Regions from separate parts of the Janthinobacterium darwini genome, predicted to be linked through region 1. Evidence: predicted binding sites of a transcription regulator. Region 1 holds the regulator's gene; the other holds the start of a gene.
What was found. Region 1 encodes sigma-54, which starts transcription at its own class of promoters, with help from an activator protein. Its sites were predicted from a motif close to TGGCANGNAANCTGCTTT; they were not measured.
Positions count from the first base shown of each region.

Region 2: ACQ4WZ_RS26850 (beta-propeller fold lactonase family protein) is a predicted target of sigma-54. The motif match lies at 3,197-3,214, and genes of this name have one in related genera.

Region 1 is NZ_JBNYXX010000005.1:77,571-85,481, reverse strand. Features, by position in the region: gene ACQ4WZ_RS23620 (PTS sugar transporter subunit IIA) at 1-157, shown strand, start outside; gene hprK (HPr(Ser) kinase/phosphatase) at 194-1,129, shown strand; gene rapZ (RNase adapter RapZ) at 1,550-2,413, shown strand; gene ACQ4WZ_RS23605 (enoyl-CoA hydratase/isomerase family protein) at 2,534-3,619, opposite strand; gene hpf (ribosome hibernation-promoting factor, HPF/YfiA family) at 3,756-4,115, opposite strand; gene ACQ4WZ_RS23595 (RNA polymerase factor sigma-54) at 4,185-5,663, opposite strand; gene lptB (LPS export ABC transporter ATP-binding protein) at 5,668-6,423, opposite strand; gene lptA (lipopolysaccharide transport periplasmic protein LptA) at 6,423-7,016, opposite strand; gene lptC (LPS export ABC transporter periplasmic protein LptC) at 7,042-7,653, opposite strand; gene ACQ4WZ_RS23575 (KdsC family phosphatase) at 7,699-7,911, opposite strand, start outside.
Region 2 is NZ_JBNYXX010000009.1:5,238-13,148, reverse strand. Features, by position in the region: gene ACQ4WZ_RS26860 (DUF779 domain-containing protein) at 1-263, opposite strand, end outside; gene adh (aldehyde dehydrogenase) at 317-1,837, opposite strand; gene ACQ4WZ_RS26850 (beta-propeller fold lactonase family protein) at 2,176-3,132, opposite strand; gene ACQ4WZ_RS26845 (TonB-dependent receptor family protein) at 3,337-5,475, shown strand; gene ACQ4WZ_RS26840 (substrate-binding periplasmic protein) at 5,533-6,366, opposite strand; gene pedF (cytochrome c-550 PedF) at 6,391-6,876, opposite strand; gene rtcA (RNA 3'-terminal phosphate cyclase) at 7,008-7,911, opposite strand, start outside.

The DNA of each region.
Region 1 (7,911 bases):
GGATCATGTCACCCAGCAACATCTGGAAATCCTGTCGGAAATCGCCGAAATGTTTTCCGACGACGCGTTCCGCACGGCGCTGGCCACGGATCCGGAACCGAAATCCGTGCATTCGCGCATCGTCAATTGGCAACCCAGTCTGCAAGCGGCAGGTTAAACTTCAGGTATTCCTCCACTCCTGAAGAAGACTGCCATGTTGCAAACGCCGCTGACGATACAACGCCTGTACGACGATAATCGTGAAAGTCTGCAACTGGGCTGGTTCGCCGGCTTCCCCGGCGGCGAACGCCTGATCTCGGGCGACGTCTCGTCGGCCGCCGACCAGGTGGGCCACTTGAACCTGATCCATCCGGGCCGCATCCAGGTCTTTGGTCACCAGGAAATCAATTACTATCAGCGCCTGAAGGTCAATACGCGCACCCATGTGATCGGTGAACTGATCGCCGGCGGCCCGCCCGCGCTCATCATCGCACAAGGGCTGGAAACGCCGCCCGACATCCTCGCCATCTGCGACGAGCAAAACATTCCCCTGTTCTCGACCCCGCTGCCGGCAGCGCAAGTGATCGACTTCCTGCGCGTCTACCTGTCGAAAAAGCTGGCGCAGCGCATCATCATGCATGGCGTGTTCATGGACGTGCTGGGCGTCGGCGTGCTGATCACGGGCGATTCGGGCCTGGGCAAGAGCGAACTGGGGCTGGAACTGATTTCGCGCAGCCACGGCCTGGTGGCCGACGACGCCGTGGAATTTTCGCGCATCGCGCCCAATATGATCGAAGGCCGCTGCCCGCCTCTTCTGCAAAATCTGCTGGAAGTGCGGGGCCTGGGCTTGCTTGACATCAAGGCCATCTTTGGCGAAACGGCCGTGCGCCGCAAGATGCGCTTGAAACTGATCGTGCATCTGGTGCGCCGCAATGCGCTGGAAGAAGAAGTCGAGCGCCTGCCCTTCCTGTTCCCCACGGAAGACGTGCTCGGCTTACCCGTGCGCAAGGTCGTCATCCCCGTCGCTGCCGGCCGCAACATCGCCGTACTGCTGGAAGCGGCCGTGCGCAATACCATCTTGCAGCTGCGCGGCATCGATACCTTGCAAGAGTTCATGGAACGGCAACGACTCGCCATGAGTGGCGATTAATGTTGCCAAGGAGTTCGCCCTTGCAAGGGCGAACCGTTACGCAGGCACGCAGCAACGCTGCGTGAATTCCCTGCTCACCAACGACTCGCCATGAGTGGCGATTAATGTTGCCAAGGAGTTCGCCCTTGCAAGGGCGAACCGTTACGCAGGCACGCAGCAACACTGCGTGAATTCCCTGCTCACCAACGACTCGCCATGAGTGGCGATTAATAACGTAGGTCGGATTAGCGGGGCAAGGCCCCGCGTAATCCGACAACAATGTTGGCCTATGCCGCAGCGTCGGCTTACGCGCTTTGCGCTAAGCCGACCTACTATCTGTGCTCGAGCATTTGCTTCACCAACATCACAATCAAAATTGCAATAATTTGTAAAGAGCATTGCCTTGGAGCGCAGTGCCGATCTTTATTGTATGATCAGCCTATGCATATCGTCCTTATCACCGGAATATCCGGCTCCGGTAAATCCGTCGCGCTCAATGTGCTGGAAGATACCGGTTACTATTGTGTTGACAACCTGCCACCGGCGCTCCTGCCCAGCCTGGTGCAAACGCTGCTCGACGAAGGTACACCGCAACTGGCCGTCGCCGTCGATGCGCGCAGCGCCGAGTCGCTGACCAGCCTGCCGCACAATGTGGCGCTGCTGCGCGACCAGGGGCACGACGTCAAGGTAATGTTCCTCACGGCCACCACGCATTCGCTGGTGGCGCGCTTCTCGGAAACGCGGCGCAGCCATCCCCTGTCGCATGAATTGCGCCCGAACCAGAATCCGGCCAGCCGCCGTACCCTGATCGAGTGCATCTCGGAAGAACGGGAACGCCTGTCGGCCATCGAACAGCTGGGTCATGTAATCGATACCTCGGAACTGAGCGCCAACAAACTGCGCGCCTGGGTCAAGGATATTGTCGCCTCCGAACGCGCGCCCCTGATCCTGTTCTTTGAATCCTTCGCCTTTAAACTGGGCGTGCCGCTGGACGCCGATTTCGTCTTCGACGTGCGGGCCTTGCCCAATCCCTATTACGACTTGGCGCTGCGCCCGCTCGACGGACGCGACGCACCCGTGATCGCCTTCCTCGACGCGCAGCCCAGCGCGCTGGAACTGCTGGCCGACATCCGCGCCTTCATCGAGAAATGGTTGCCATCATTCAAGTCCGACAACCGCAGCTACCTGACGGTGGCGCTGGGCTGCACGGGCGGCCAGCACCGCTCGGTGTACATGGCAGAACGGCTGGCGCAGTATTTCGGCCCCAATGAACGGGTCGTGCTACGCCACCGCGAACGTAGCTAGAACGCCATTAAAATCTACTGCGCTTCGGTATAGGTGGTCTGCGATGCTCATGTGCGTAAAGCACAGTTCCGCTTCTCAACCACCCCTCCCTTCCGCTCGCTACGGTGTTATTTGGCGTTGTTAATCCAGATGGCGCAGCGGATGCGCTTGCGCCGGCCAGACGGGGGCAAAGAAGCGCGCCACCATGGCCGCATCAACCTCGTCCAGGCTGGCAGGGTTCCAACGCGGAGCATTGTCCTTGTCGACCACCAGCGCGCGCACGCCTTCCAGCACTTCGCCATGCTCGAAATTGTGGCGCACCACGGTGCGCTCCATGCGCAGGCAATCGGCTACGCCCAGTTGGGCGCCCCGCTGCAACAATTCCAGGGTCACCGACATCATCAGCGGCGAACGCTGGCGCATGGCCGCCAGCGCCTTGCTGGCAAACGCGCTGTCATCCTGCGCCAGCGAAGCCATGATGGCAGCGACGGAGCCAGCGCCGAAATGGCGGTCCAGCGCCGCGCGCGCCATGGTCAGCGCAGAAACGCCCACCTGGGCCTGGAACGGCGCTGCCAGGGCCTTGATGGCGACCGGCAAGCCCTGGCCTGGCGTCGATTCGAACAGGGCCAGCAGCGCCCCCATCTGCGCCTCGGGCAGGTACACATCGGCCAGGCCCGTGTACAAGGCATCGGCCGCGTTGATCGTCAAGCCCGTCAAGCCCAGGTACAAGCCCAGCTGACCGGCCAGGCGAGACAGGAAATAACTGCCGCCCACGTCGGGAAACAGGCCGATATTGACTTCCGGCATGGCCATGCGCGTGCGGCCCGTCACAATGCGCAGGCGGTTGCCAGGCCCTGCCTGCGCCACGCCCATGCCGCCGCCCATCACCACGCCATCCATCACGGCGATATACGGTTTCGGATAGAAGTGGATTACATGATTTAAAGCATATTCTTCCGTAAAGAAATCTTCCAGCAACGCACTGCCGCCCTGCGGTGTGGCAAGGCCTGCATCGTAAAAGAAACGGATGTCGCCACCGGCGCACAGGGCTTTCTCACTGCTGGAACGGATCACCACGGCGTCCACCTGCGGATCGTCGCGCCAGGCCAGCAAAACGGTACTCAGAGCGCGCACCATCTCCAGCGACAGGGAATTCAGGGCTTTGGGGCGGTCGAGCACGATGTGGCCCGTGCGGTTGCGGATGGAGGTCTGGACGAAGTCGCTCATGGCAAAGTAAATAGAAGTGAGAACGGGCACATTCTAGCGCCTGTGAGGGGAACATAGCGCTCAACAGCTACGGGCGCAAAAAAGGGCGCAATGTGCGCCCTTAGTTGATCACAACCAGTTGAAAGTCGCAGGCCGCTTAGGCGGCGGCGAATTCTTCTTCCGAGTTGTCTGGCAGATGCTTGATCGCCTCTTTACCGTGCCCTTGCACTTTGGTTTTGTACTTCATCACTTGCCTGTCCAGCTTGTCGATCAGGATATCGATGGCGGCATACAGGTCGTGCGCCAGACTTTCCACATAGACAGTTTTGCCACTCAGACGCAAATTGACTTCGGCCTTTTGACGTTTTTCTTTCTCTTTGAGGTTATCCACGGTCAGAATCACGGCGATATCGATGACTTGATCGAAATGCCGTTTCACGCGTTCCAGCTTCGTTTGTACGTATTCACGGATGGCTGGTGTGACTTCGAGATGATGTCCGCTGATGGTGAGATTCATACACACTCCTAAAGATGATCGGGTTCGTGCGGTCCATCGTATCCGGCCCGCAGAGGAACCGAAAAAAACTTACAAACACTTACGCAGGCTCACTGGCGGAATTTTCAACGCTTCCCGGTATTTGGCAACAGTACGTCGCGCAATCACCATGCCTTGTTCCCCCAGCATGTCCGCAATCTTACTGTCGGATAAAGGATTTTTAGGGTCTTCTGCTCCTGTCAGTTGCACGATCAATGCCCGTATCGCCGTCGATGACGCTTCGCCCCCCGCTTCGGTGGCGACGTGGCTACCAAAGAAATATTTCAACTCGAACATGCCGTGCGGGGTCAGCATGTACTTTTGAGTTGTTACGCGCGAGATAGTACTCTCGTGTAAACCCAGTGTATCAGCTATTTCACGGAGCACAAGGGGGCGCATGGCAACGGCCCCATGCGAGAAAAAGTTCTTTTGTCTTTCTACTATCGCTTGCGCTACACGCAGGATGGTGTCGAAGCGCTGGCGCATATTCTTGATCAGCCACTTGGCTTCCTGCAACTGTGCGCCCATGGCACCCTCGCCCTTGCCCTGCTTGAGCAAGTTGGCGTACATGGCGTTGACGCGCAGGCGAGGCATGACGTCGTTGTTCAGTGTGACTTGCCAGCCATTGCGCGCGCGCTTGACGACGACGTCGGGCACCACGTAATCGGACACGTCCGAGGCGAACACGGCACCCGGATGCGGGTTGCACTGGCGAATCACCGTCTGCGCTTCGCGCAAGTCTTCATCATCGCAATCGAGGGCTTTTTTCAGCTTGTTAAAATCGCGCTGGGCAAACCAGGCCAGGTGTTTTTCCACAATGACGAGGGCCATGCGCCGCGTCACCATGGCGATGTGCGGCAAGCGCTTGATTTGCAGCGCCAGGCATTCGGACGCGTTGCGCGCGCCCACGCCGGGCGGATCGAAACTTTGCAACAGGGACAAGGCCGTACGCATCTCGTCAGCGTCGATTTCCAGCTCTTCCGGCAAACGCGCCAGGATGTCGTCGAGCGACTCTTCCAGGTAGCCATTGTCGTCGAGCGCGTCGATGATCAGCTCGACGAGCGCGCGGTCGCGCAACTCGAGCACCGTCACGCGCATCTGCTCCATCAGGTGTTCGCGCAAGGTGCAGTGGTGGGCTTCAAGTTGCGGACGGGAATCTTCGTCGTCGGGCGCCTTGCCCCTGCTCGCCTCGCTCCAGTCGCTGTCGCCGCCCTCCGCTGCGGCAGGGCTGTCGCCAGCCTCGCCATCAAAGGTTTCCGCTTCGGCCGGCGCGGCGGGTGCCTCCTGGCCTGGCGGCTGGGGCGGTGCTTCGGCCGGCGCGGCCGTGGAACTCAAGGCGCCGTCGGACAGCAGGCGCAGCGAACGGTCGAGCGGATCGTCGAGGCGTTCGAGCAAGGGATTGTCCGTCAGCAACTGCTCCAGCTCCTGGTGCAATTCCAGTGTAGACAATTGCAACAGGCGTATCGATTGCTGCAACTGCGGCGTCAGTGCCAGGTGCTGCGAAGTGCGCAGCTGCAATGATTGTTTCATTGGCTCACATACGGAAGTGTTCGCCCAGATAGACCCGGCGTACCGACTCGTTCGCGATGATGTCGTCGGGGCGTCCCGACGCCAGCACCGAGCCCTGGTTGATGATGTAGGCACGGTCGCAGATACCCAGCGTCTCGCGCACATTATGATCGGTGATCAGGACGCCGATATTGCGCTCCTTCAAGAAGCGCACGATACGCTGGATCTCGATCACGGCGATGGGGTCGACACCGGCGAACGGCTCGTCGAGCAGGACGAAACGGGGGTCGGTGGCCAGCGCGCGGGCGATTTCCACGCGGCGGCGCTCGCCGCCAGACAGCGACAGCGCCTGATTCTCGCGCAATTTTTCAATCTGCAAGTCGGCCAGCAATTTATCCAGGCGCTCCTCGATCTCGGCCTTCTTCAAGGGACGGCCTTCGACGGTCTGGATTTCCAGCACGGCACGGATATTGTCTTCCACCGTCAGCTTGCGGAACACGGACGCTTCCTGCGGCAGATACGACAGGCCCATCTGCGCGCGGCGGTGGATCGGCAGGCGGGAAATATCCACGCCGCTGATATCGATACTGCCGCCGTCCGACGGCACCAGGCCGACGATCATATAGAACGAGGTGGTCTTGCCGGCGCCGTTCGGCCCCAATAGCCCGACCACTTCTCCGCATTCGACTTGCAGCGAGACATCATGCACGACTTGCCGCTTGCCATAGGTTTTTTGCAGCCCGCGAACGATCAGGGTGCTGCCGCAACGAGTATTGTCCATTATTTATTTCCTGACGCGGGCGTGGCCGGCGCTTTCTCCGCCGCCGGTGCCTTGGGCTTCGGCTGGATCACCATGCGCACGCTGCCGCCATCGGGGGTGCTGGTGCCGCTATCGGAATTTTCCATCGCAAATTCCTCCTTGCGGCTGTCATACGAGATGAAGGCGCCGTTGGCCACGTCGGTCGGCTTCGTGCCTTCCAGGCGCGTCAACTTGGCCTTGGAAAACAGTTTCACGACTTCCGTCTTGTTGTTGTATTCCACGCGCTCCGCCTCGCCCTCCACCCACAGGTCGCCTGCGCCATCGCGCTTCTGGCGGAAGGTGGCCAGCTTGCCAGGATCGGCCCAGAAAGTGATGAACTGGTAGCCTTGCGGGTCTTCCGTGATCAGGGCCCGGCCCGCCTTCATGGTCAGAGTCCCTTTCACCAGCACCACATCGCCCGTCAGGGTACGCACCTGCTTGACGTCATCGACGTGGCCGCTACGAGCCGTGATGATGGCTTCCTTCTCGGAATCGGCTTTCTCGGCATGTGCCGTGCCCACGATGCCCAGCGAGCAAATGGTCGAGAATAGAGTCAATAGCAAGATGTTCTTCATAGTATGGTTTCCTTGTTTCATTCTGTCATTTTGCCGCCGCGGCCGGGCGCGGTTTCGGCGGGAGGACCATGCGCAGCGCATTCTGCACTTCCACCACGCCGGTGGCGTTATTGGCCTTCATGCCCACGCCATTGATGCGCGAGGCGCCCGTCAAGATATCGACAGGCACGTTCGTCTCCATTCTTTCCTCATCCGGGAACACCGTCAGCGCTTCCGTCTTGACCGTCAGGTTCTGTGACTTCGGACTGGCCACGCGGTCGATCACGACATTGCGGTGCAGTTGCAGCCGGGTATTGTCCTGGTCGATATGCGCCAGTTCCGCATTCATGTTCATCGGCGGCATGCCTGGCGACAGTTTGCGCACGAAAGGCTGGTCGATATCGGATGAATCGTCCAGCGGAAAATGGGTGAGCTTGGTGCCCGACACGATATAGCTGGGCTTACCCGTCAAGTCCATGCGCACCAGGCTGAAATTGGTGATGAAATAGTCTGGCTCATCCTGATGCTTGCTGGCCGTGATGTCCAGGCCATTCTTGTTCATCACTTCCAGCAGCCAAAAGCTGCCCAGCGCAAAGACGACTGCCCCCAGCACGGTAAAAATCATGCGCCAGCGATGGGCGCCTCCTGGCTTACGCATAGGAATTCACTCTTTCAAATATCACTGGCGGCGAGGCGGTACGCCTCATTCCAGGAACGGCGCCATGACGCGCGCATAGTTGTTCTGGGCGCGCAGCACGAATTCACAGATCTCGCGCACCGCGCCGCGGCCGCCGCCGGCTTGCGTCACATGGTGCGCCAGGCCCAGCGCTTCCGGACGCCCGCCTGGCACGCTGACGGCAAAGCCAACGCGGCGCAGGATGGGCGCATCGATGACATCGTCGCCGATATAGCCGCA
Region 2 (7,911 bases), on a different contig from region 1:
TCGACCACATCGATAATCAACTGGGTATGCTCCCAGTACTCGAATTGCTCGAGTCCCATGTAAAACGGTGTGCCATTCAAATTGCCGAGATAAATGTCGGTATCGCTGACATCGAACTCGCCCAGCGCATAACACATGGGCGCACTGCCATCACAGCAGCCGCCCGACTGGAAAAACATCAGCGGTCCGTGACGCTGGCGCAACTTGTCCATCATTTCCAGCGCCGCTACGGTGGCGACCACCCGGGCAATTGCTGCACTCATGGCATCCCTTTCTGCACGCCGCGCCCGGCCAGGGGCGCGGCGCGTGTGCCGGTTTAGAAGAAGCCCAGGGCTTTCGGGCTATAGCTCACCAGCAAGTTCTTCGTTTGCTGGTAGTGATCGAGCATCATCTTGTGGTTTTCGCGGCCAATACCCGATTGCTTGTAGCCGCCGAATGCGGCGTGGGCTGGATACAGGTGGTAACAATTGGTCCACACGCGGCCCGCCTGGATGGCGCGCCCCATGCGGAAGGCGCGCGAACCGTCGCGCGTCCACAAGCCGGCGCCCAGGCCATACAAGGTATCGTTGGCAATCGCCAGCGCTTCGGCCTCATCCTTGAAGGTGGTCACGGACACGACGGGCCCGAAAATTTCTTCCTGGAAGATGCGCATCTTGTTGTTGCCCTTGAACACGGTCGGACGCACGTAGTAGCCACCCTCCAGGTCGCCTGCCTGCGTATTGCGCTCGCCACCGGCCAGCACTTCGGCACCTTCCTGGCGGCCGATATCGAGGTAGGACAGAATTTTTTCCAGCTGCTCCTGCGACGCCTGGGCGCCGATCATGGTGGAAGAGTCGAGCGGATTACCCTGCTTGATGGCGGCCACGCGCTTCAAGGCTCGTTCGATGAATTTCTCGTAGATCGATTCCTGGATCAGCACGCGCGATGGGCAGGTGCATACTTCGCCCTGATTCAGCGCAAACATCGTGAAGCCTTCCAGGCACTTGTCGAAATAATCATCGTCAGCATCCATCACATCTTCAAAGAAGATATTCGGCGACTTGCCGCCCAGCTCCAGGGTGACGGGAATCAGGTTCTGCGCGGCGTAACCCATGATCAAGCGGCCCGTACCCGTTTCACCCGTGAAGGCGATCTTGGCGATGCGCTTGCTCGACGCCAGCGGCTTGCCCGCTTCCAGGCCGAAACCGTTGATGATGTTCAACACGCCCGGTGGCAGCAAGTCGCCGATCAGCTCGATCAACACCATGATGGAGGCGGGAGTCTGCTCGGCCGGTTTCAGGACCACGCAATTGCCGGCTGCCAGGGCTGGCGCCAGTTTCCACACGGCCATCAGAATCGGGAAATTCCACGGGATGATCTGGCCCACGACGCCCAGCGGTTCGTGGTAGTGGTAGGCATAGGTTTCCGCGTCGATTTGCGCGACGGAACCTTCCTGCGCGCGGATGCAGCCGGCGAAGTAACGGAAATGGTCGATGGCCAGCGGAATGTCGGCATTCATCGTCTCGCGGATCGGCTTGCCGTTATCGATGGTTTCCGCCGTGGCGATCAGGCTCAGGTTCTGTTCGATGCGGTCGGCGATGCGGTTCAGGATGTTGGCGCGCTCGGCAGGTGAAGTCTTGCCCCAGGCATCCTTGGCGGCATGGGCGGCGTCCAGCGCCAGCTCGACGTCTTCCGCCGTGGAACGGGCGATTTCGCAAAACGGCAAGCCCGTGATGGGCGTGATGTTAGGAAAGTATTCACCTTTTACTGGCGCAACGAATTTGCCGCCGATGTAATTGTCATAGCGTTGTTTGAAGGGATTGGCTACGCCCAGTTTGCTGATGTCTGCGAGATTCATGTCGTCCTCTATCGGGTTAATTAGAATGGAATTGCTGTAATTAAAATCAAACGTCCTGGTACAGATGGGGTGAGTACACGGAGTCTTCCGCAAATGCCGTGCCAGCTCGCCATCCCACTACAAACTTAGCGGGTTTTTCCCCGCTTACAAGGGCGTGGCGCCAAACCCGGCCCGCTTTTCATCGCCTGCCCCGGGCATGAAAGGCGGGCGTGGGTCTGTTTGGGTTTTGAACAAGGTGGCGGCGCCCTGTTCCAATCCGGGCCAGTGCTGTTGCTGCGCCCCTGCGCCGCTGCACAATGGAACAGGTGTGCCAGACTGGAACACCTGCGCCTGTGCCACTACCGAATCACCACGCCCCATGGCAATTCGCCCACGGCAATATCGGCCACCTTGCGCGCGCTGGCCGTATCGATGACGGAAACGCTGTTCGAGCGGCCATTGGCCACGTACAGCTTGGCACCGTCCGGCGTGATGGCCATATTCCACGGGCGCTTGCCGACGGGAATGGTGGCCGTGACCTGATTGCTGGCCGTATCGATCACCATCACCGTGCCATCCGTGCCGTTCGAGACATACACCTGCTTGCCGCTGGGATGGACAGCGATACCGTTGGCATTCTTGCCCGCTGGAATGGTGGCAATCGCCTTGCGCGCGGCCATGTCGATCACATACACGGCATTGACCAGTTCGCACGCCACATAGGCTCGGCCCGAATCGGGGCTGAAACCAATGCCGCGCGGACGCAGGCCGACAGCGATGGAAGCGACCTGGCGGCGTTGCGCAACATCAATGACATCGACTTGCTCGGCCTCTTCCGCGCTCACCAGCAGCCAGCGCCCATCGGGGCTGAACACGGCATGTTCCGGGTTCCGCCCTTGCACCTTGATGTCGGCGAGCAAGACACCCGTCTGGCCATCGAGCAAGGCCACGCTATTGTTTTCCTCGACGGCCACAGCCACGTAACGACCGTCATGGGATGCGCTGACGCCTTCGGGCGACTTGCCCAGCGCCACCGTGCGCAGGGGCGCGCCGCCTTCATTGTCAATCAGCAATAAGGCACTGCTGGCGGCATCCGTGACAAACAATTGCCGTCCTGTGGGGTCGGCGGCGATGCCGCGCGGACGCTTGCCTGCGGCAATCTGGCGCACTACCTGGTCGGTCGCCGTGTCGATCACGCTCAGGGTGCCCGATTTTTCATTGGGCACATAGGCAAACGGAGCGGCCTGGATGGCGCTGCTGGCGAGCACAGGCAGCAGCCAGCAAACCTGGCGCAAGCGCGAGAAGAAGTTGGGCATAATCACCTTTTCAATAGCAAAACGAGGGGAAAGCGCGCGGTATCGGCGCATCTGAACATTGCTGCATGCAAACGCCGTGCCACTGACACGCGTATAATTTCAGCCCACCAATGGAGACATGGCAGGCATATTGCTTGATAAGACTATGCAGACCTGCGCCGCTCACGCGTCCAAGCAGGCTTTTATTCACATTGGAGAACCCGCATGCAGCATCGTTTCCGCTTGAACACCATTGCCAGCCTGTTTGTCGCCGGCAGCGCCACCCTCGCCCCCCACGCTTTCGCCGCCGAGTCCGCTGACCTGGCCACCGGACAAGTCATGGATATGGTGGTCGTCAGCGGCAGCCGCATCGCCCACCCCAGCCAGGAAGTGCCGGCCTCGATCGATGTAGTCGACAGCGCCCGCATCCAGGAGGGCCAAATCCGCGTCAACGCGTCGGAAGCGCTGGCCGCCGTGCCGGGCCTGGTGGTGCAAAACCGCCAGAACTACGCACAAGACTTGCAAATCTCCTCACGCGGCTTCGGCGCCCGTTCGGCCTTCGGCGTGCGCGGCGTCAAACTGATCAGCGATGGCATTCCGGCCAGCATGCCCGATGGCCAGGGCCAGGCCGCCACCTTCAACCTGGACACGGCGGAGCGCATCGAAGTGCTGCGTGGGCCATTTTCTGCCATCTACGGCAACCATTCGGGCGGCGTGATCCAGCTCTTTTCCAAGGATGGGCAAAATCCCCCATCCGTCGAATTGAATGTGACGGGCGGCAGCTACGGCACCAGCAAGGTGGACTTGACGGCGCAAGGACAGGCAGGCGGCATCGGCTACGTGCTCGACGGCTCACGCTTCCGCACGGACGGCTTCCGCGACCACAGCGCCGCCACGCGCGAACAGGCTTTCGGCAAGATCAACGTCAAGCCCAATGCAGACAGCAAGCTGACCATCGTCGCCAACAGCCTGCATCAGGGCAATACGCAAGATCCCCTGGGCGTCACCTGGGCCACGTTTGCCGCCAACCCGCGCGCAGGCGAAATCGACACCAGCGATACGCAAAACCCGAAGCGCACCTTTGCCGAGCGCTACAACACGCGCAAAAGCATCGACCACCAGCAAATCGGCGCCACCTATGAACAGGCGTTCGGCGAGGACCGCCTGCATGTGACCGTGTATGGCGGCAACCGTGACGTGATTCAATATCAGGCCTTCAACAAGGGCTTCCAGGCGCCCCCCAAGCATTCCGGCGGCGTGGTTGACTTCAAGCGCCAGTTTTATGGCATCGATACAAACTGGCTGCACGTGAACCAGCTGGCAGGCGGCAAGCTGAGCACCACCATCGGCATCGATTACGGCCGCTCCAGCGATGACCGCACCGGCTATGAGAATTACATTGGCAATGGCTTTGGCGTAAAAGGCAAGCTGCGCCGCGACGAGCAGGATGTCGTCTCCAGCCTCGATCCGTATATCCAGGCGGAATGGCAAAGCGGCCCATGGCTGCTCAGCGCAGGTGTGCGCTACAGCAAGATGAAAGTGGCGGTCAACGACCACTTTCTCAGCAATGGCGACGACAGTGGCAGCCTGGAGTTCAGCCACACGACACCGGTGCTGGGTCTGCTGTATAAGCTGACGCCCAGCGTCAACGTCTACGCCAGCGCCGCACGCGGCTTCGAGGCGCCCACCCTGAACGAACTGTTTTACTCGGGCACGGGCAGCGGCTTCAATTACCAGCTGAAACCGGCCACCAGCACCAACCTGGAAGCGGGCATCAAAGCCAGGATCAATAGCAACACGCATCTGAATGCAGCCTTATTCCAGATCAAGACCAGCGACGAACTGGTGGTCGATCAATCGAGCGGCGGGCGCACCAGCTACCGTAATGGGGGCAAGACCTTGCGCCAGGGTATGGAAGTGTCGCTGGACTCCAGCCTGCCGTATGGCTTCACGACAAAAGTGGCGCTGACCAGCCTGCACGCCGTGTATGACCAGGCCTTCGGCAGCGTGCGCGAAGGCAGCCGCTTGCCGGGCGTACCCAGCGCCAACCTGTTCGCGGAACTGGCATGGAAAGACACGCTGGACCGTTTTGGCGCGGCACTGGAAAGCGTGGCCAGCAACCAGATCTACGCGGAAGACAGCAACAGCGAAAAACCGGCGCCAGGCTACACGGTGTTCAATGCCAGGGTCAACGCCAAGCAAAACGCGGGCAAATGGCGCTTCAAGGAATTTGCCCGCCTGAACAATCTTTTCGACAAGACCTATGTGGGTTCCGTCATCGTTGGCGACAGCAACAAACGCTACTATGAAGCGGCGCCGGGCCGTAACTGGCTGCTGGGCGCCAGCGCGCAATATTCGTTCTAAGAAAAAAGCCCGCGCATCTTCCAATGCGCGGGCTTCTTGGCATATCAACATAGCCTGCTACGGCCGTGCTTCCTTCACGCCATATTTCTCAAAGATGGCTTTCAATTCGCCGCTAGCCGCCATCTCGTTCATGGCCGCCTGCAGCAACTTGGCCACGTCGAGCTGCTGACGGCTGACAGCCAGACCCACGGCCCAGCCGGCACGCGGCAAGCGGGCGAACGCCACCTCGCTCAAGGGGAAAGCGGAATCGCTTTTCAGCACCGACTCGATTTCCGAACGATTCGCCAGCACGGCGTCGAGCTGGCCCGCCTGCAATTGCTGCAAGGCTTCGGCAGCCGTGTCGAAGATACGCACGTCGTCGCGGTACTTGCCATTGTCTTCACCCAGCATCAGCATGGCGGCGATCGATACCTTTTCCACGCCGATACGCTTGCCGGCCAGCGAAGCGATGCCATCGAATTGCGGCACGGCTTGCGCGCTGCGCGCCAGACGCACGGTTTCCACGTAATACGGGGCGAAAATCTCGACCTTGTCGTTATCCGCCATCAACTTCTTGTCGACCGGGACATGCAACATGACATCGGCAGGACCATAGCCGAGGTAGTGGCCCTTCCACACCATATTGCGCAAATCGTCATTCAGGTTTTCACCGGCGGGAAAGGGCAGCAAGCTCAGTTTCAAACCCAGCTTTTTGGCCAGCGCTTCGGCAATGTCGATATCGATGCCCGCGCCCTTGTCGGAAAACGGCGCGAACTCGTTGTACACCGCCACTTTCAGGCTGCCCGACTGCTGCACTTTCTGCCAGTCGGCGCGCGCTGGCGCGGCTGCGCACAGCGCCAGGCAGGCGAGCGAGAGCATCGCGCGCGCGCCACGGAATTGAAATGAACGCATGGGACTCCTTGGTGATCAATCGGCTCAGTTAGAATCGCGGCGGGTTTCCAGGTAGGTTTTGATGGCCCACATGGCTTCCTGGTTGAAGACACCTTCAAACGGCGGCATGTACACGGCGCCATTGCGTACTTTACCGTGGCGGATGGTCGCCAGGAAATAATTGTCCGTTTCCTTGTAGCATGCCTGTTTCTTTGTCTCATTCTTGATACCGAAGCAATCGCGGTCGAGCTGGCGCAAGTCCGGCGCGATGCCACCCGAGATGGCTTCGATGCCGTGGCAGCGGGCGCAATTCTGGTTGTAGGCGGAGGTGCCCACCGTCAGGGCCAGCTTGTTGCCACGATACGGGTTTTGTTCGAGCCACTTGTCGCCCACCTTGGGCAAGCCCGTGGTGTCGACGCCTTGCGGCGTGACATTGCCGTGCGCATAGGCATGCGGCAAGGTCAGCAGGGAAGTGAGTGCGACGGCACCGGCGGCTGCCACGCCGAGCAGGGTACGGATGGAATAGGTCATGCTGGTCTCCTTCGTTTTTTTAGTGAATATCCAAGAAGAGCAAATGCCATGCCATGCCTACATGCCCCACATCCGGTCGCCCATGTATCAATTTGGAACAGCTGCAACAGGTAGTTGTGTCACCGCGCGCGTCAGGCGGAGGCCACCGTGCAGATGCTGGCCCGCTCCTGCTGCTCGAAAGTGATACGCACAGGCAAAAACCGGGAAATCACCTCCGCATTCGTCAGCGCATGCTGCGAGACCTTGCTGCAACTGAAGGTGCCACCACCGGCCAGCGCCATGGGCAGCAAGAGCTGGTCGGCCAGGTGCTCGCCGACGGCCGCATCCGTCTTCAGATACGCGCGCACCTCGTTCAGCAGGCGCTTGGCCACAGATTCCGCCAGCAAGTACTTTTCGCCAAAAGAAGTAAACACTTCCGTGACATGCTCATGCTCGAGCGTCAGCAACAAGACATTGCCCGGCCCCTGCTCCGCGGGCAAGCCGACGATACGCAGCTGCTTGCCGCTCCAGCCCATGCCGCTGGCGACACGCTCCAACTCGCGCTGCGCCACGTTCACATGTAGGCCCGCCAACACGCTTTCCGCATACCCTGCTTTCCGTTCACCGCGCTGCAGCAATGCGATAGGCCGCAAGCGCGGACACGGTTGTACGGTGGCAATCACTTCGCCGCCGCCTGCGGGATGAAAGCCGTAGCGTTGCAGCGCGATCTCCACCTCGGCACCCATCTGCTGCAGGATGGGGCCATACGCGCGCTGCAGGAAATGCACGGGCGGCGCCATGGGATTGTGCGTGCCGCCACTGATGCGCACGGTGGACGGCCCATCCGCATGCAGCAGGGCCGGCAACAGGGTTTGCAGCACCAGGGTGCAACTGCCGGCGCTGCCGATGGCAAAACGGTAATCGCCACCGCGTATGGAGCCAGGCACGAATTCCAGGCTAGCTGCGCGCAGCGCCAGCGGCGTCGTGCGCGCCCCGCAAATGGCGGCCGACGCCTGCACGGCCAGCAAGTGCTGGCGCAGCAAGCCGGGCTTTTCC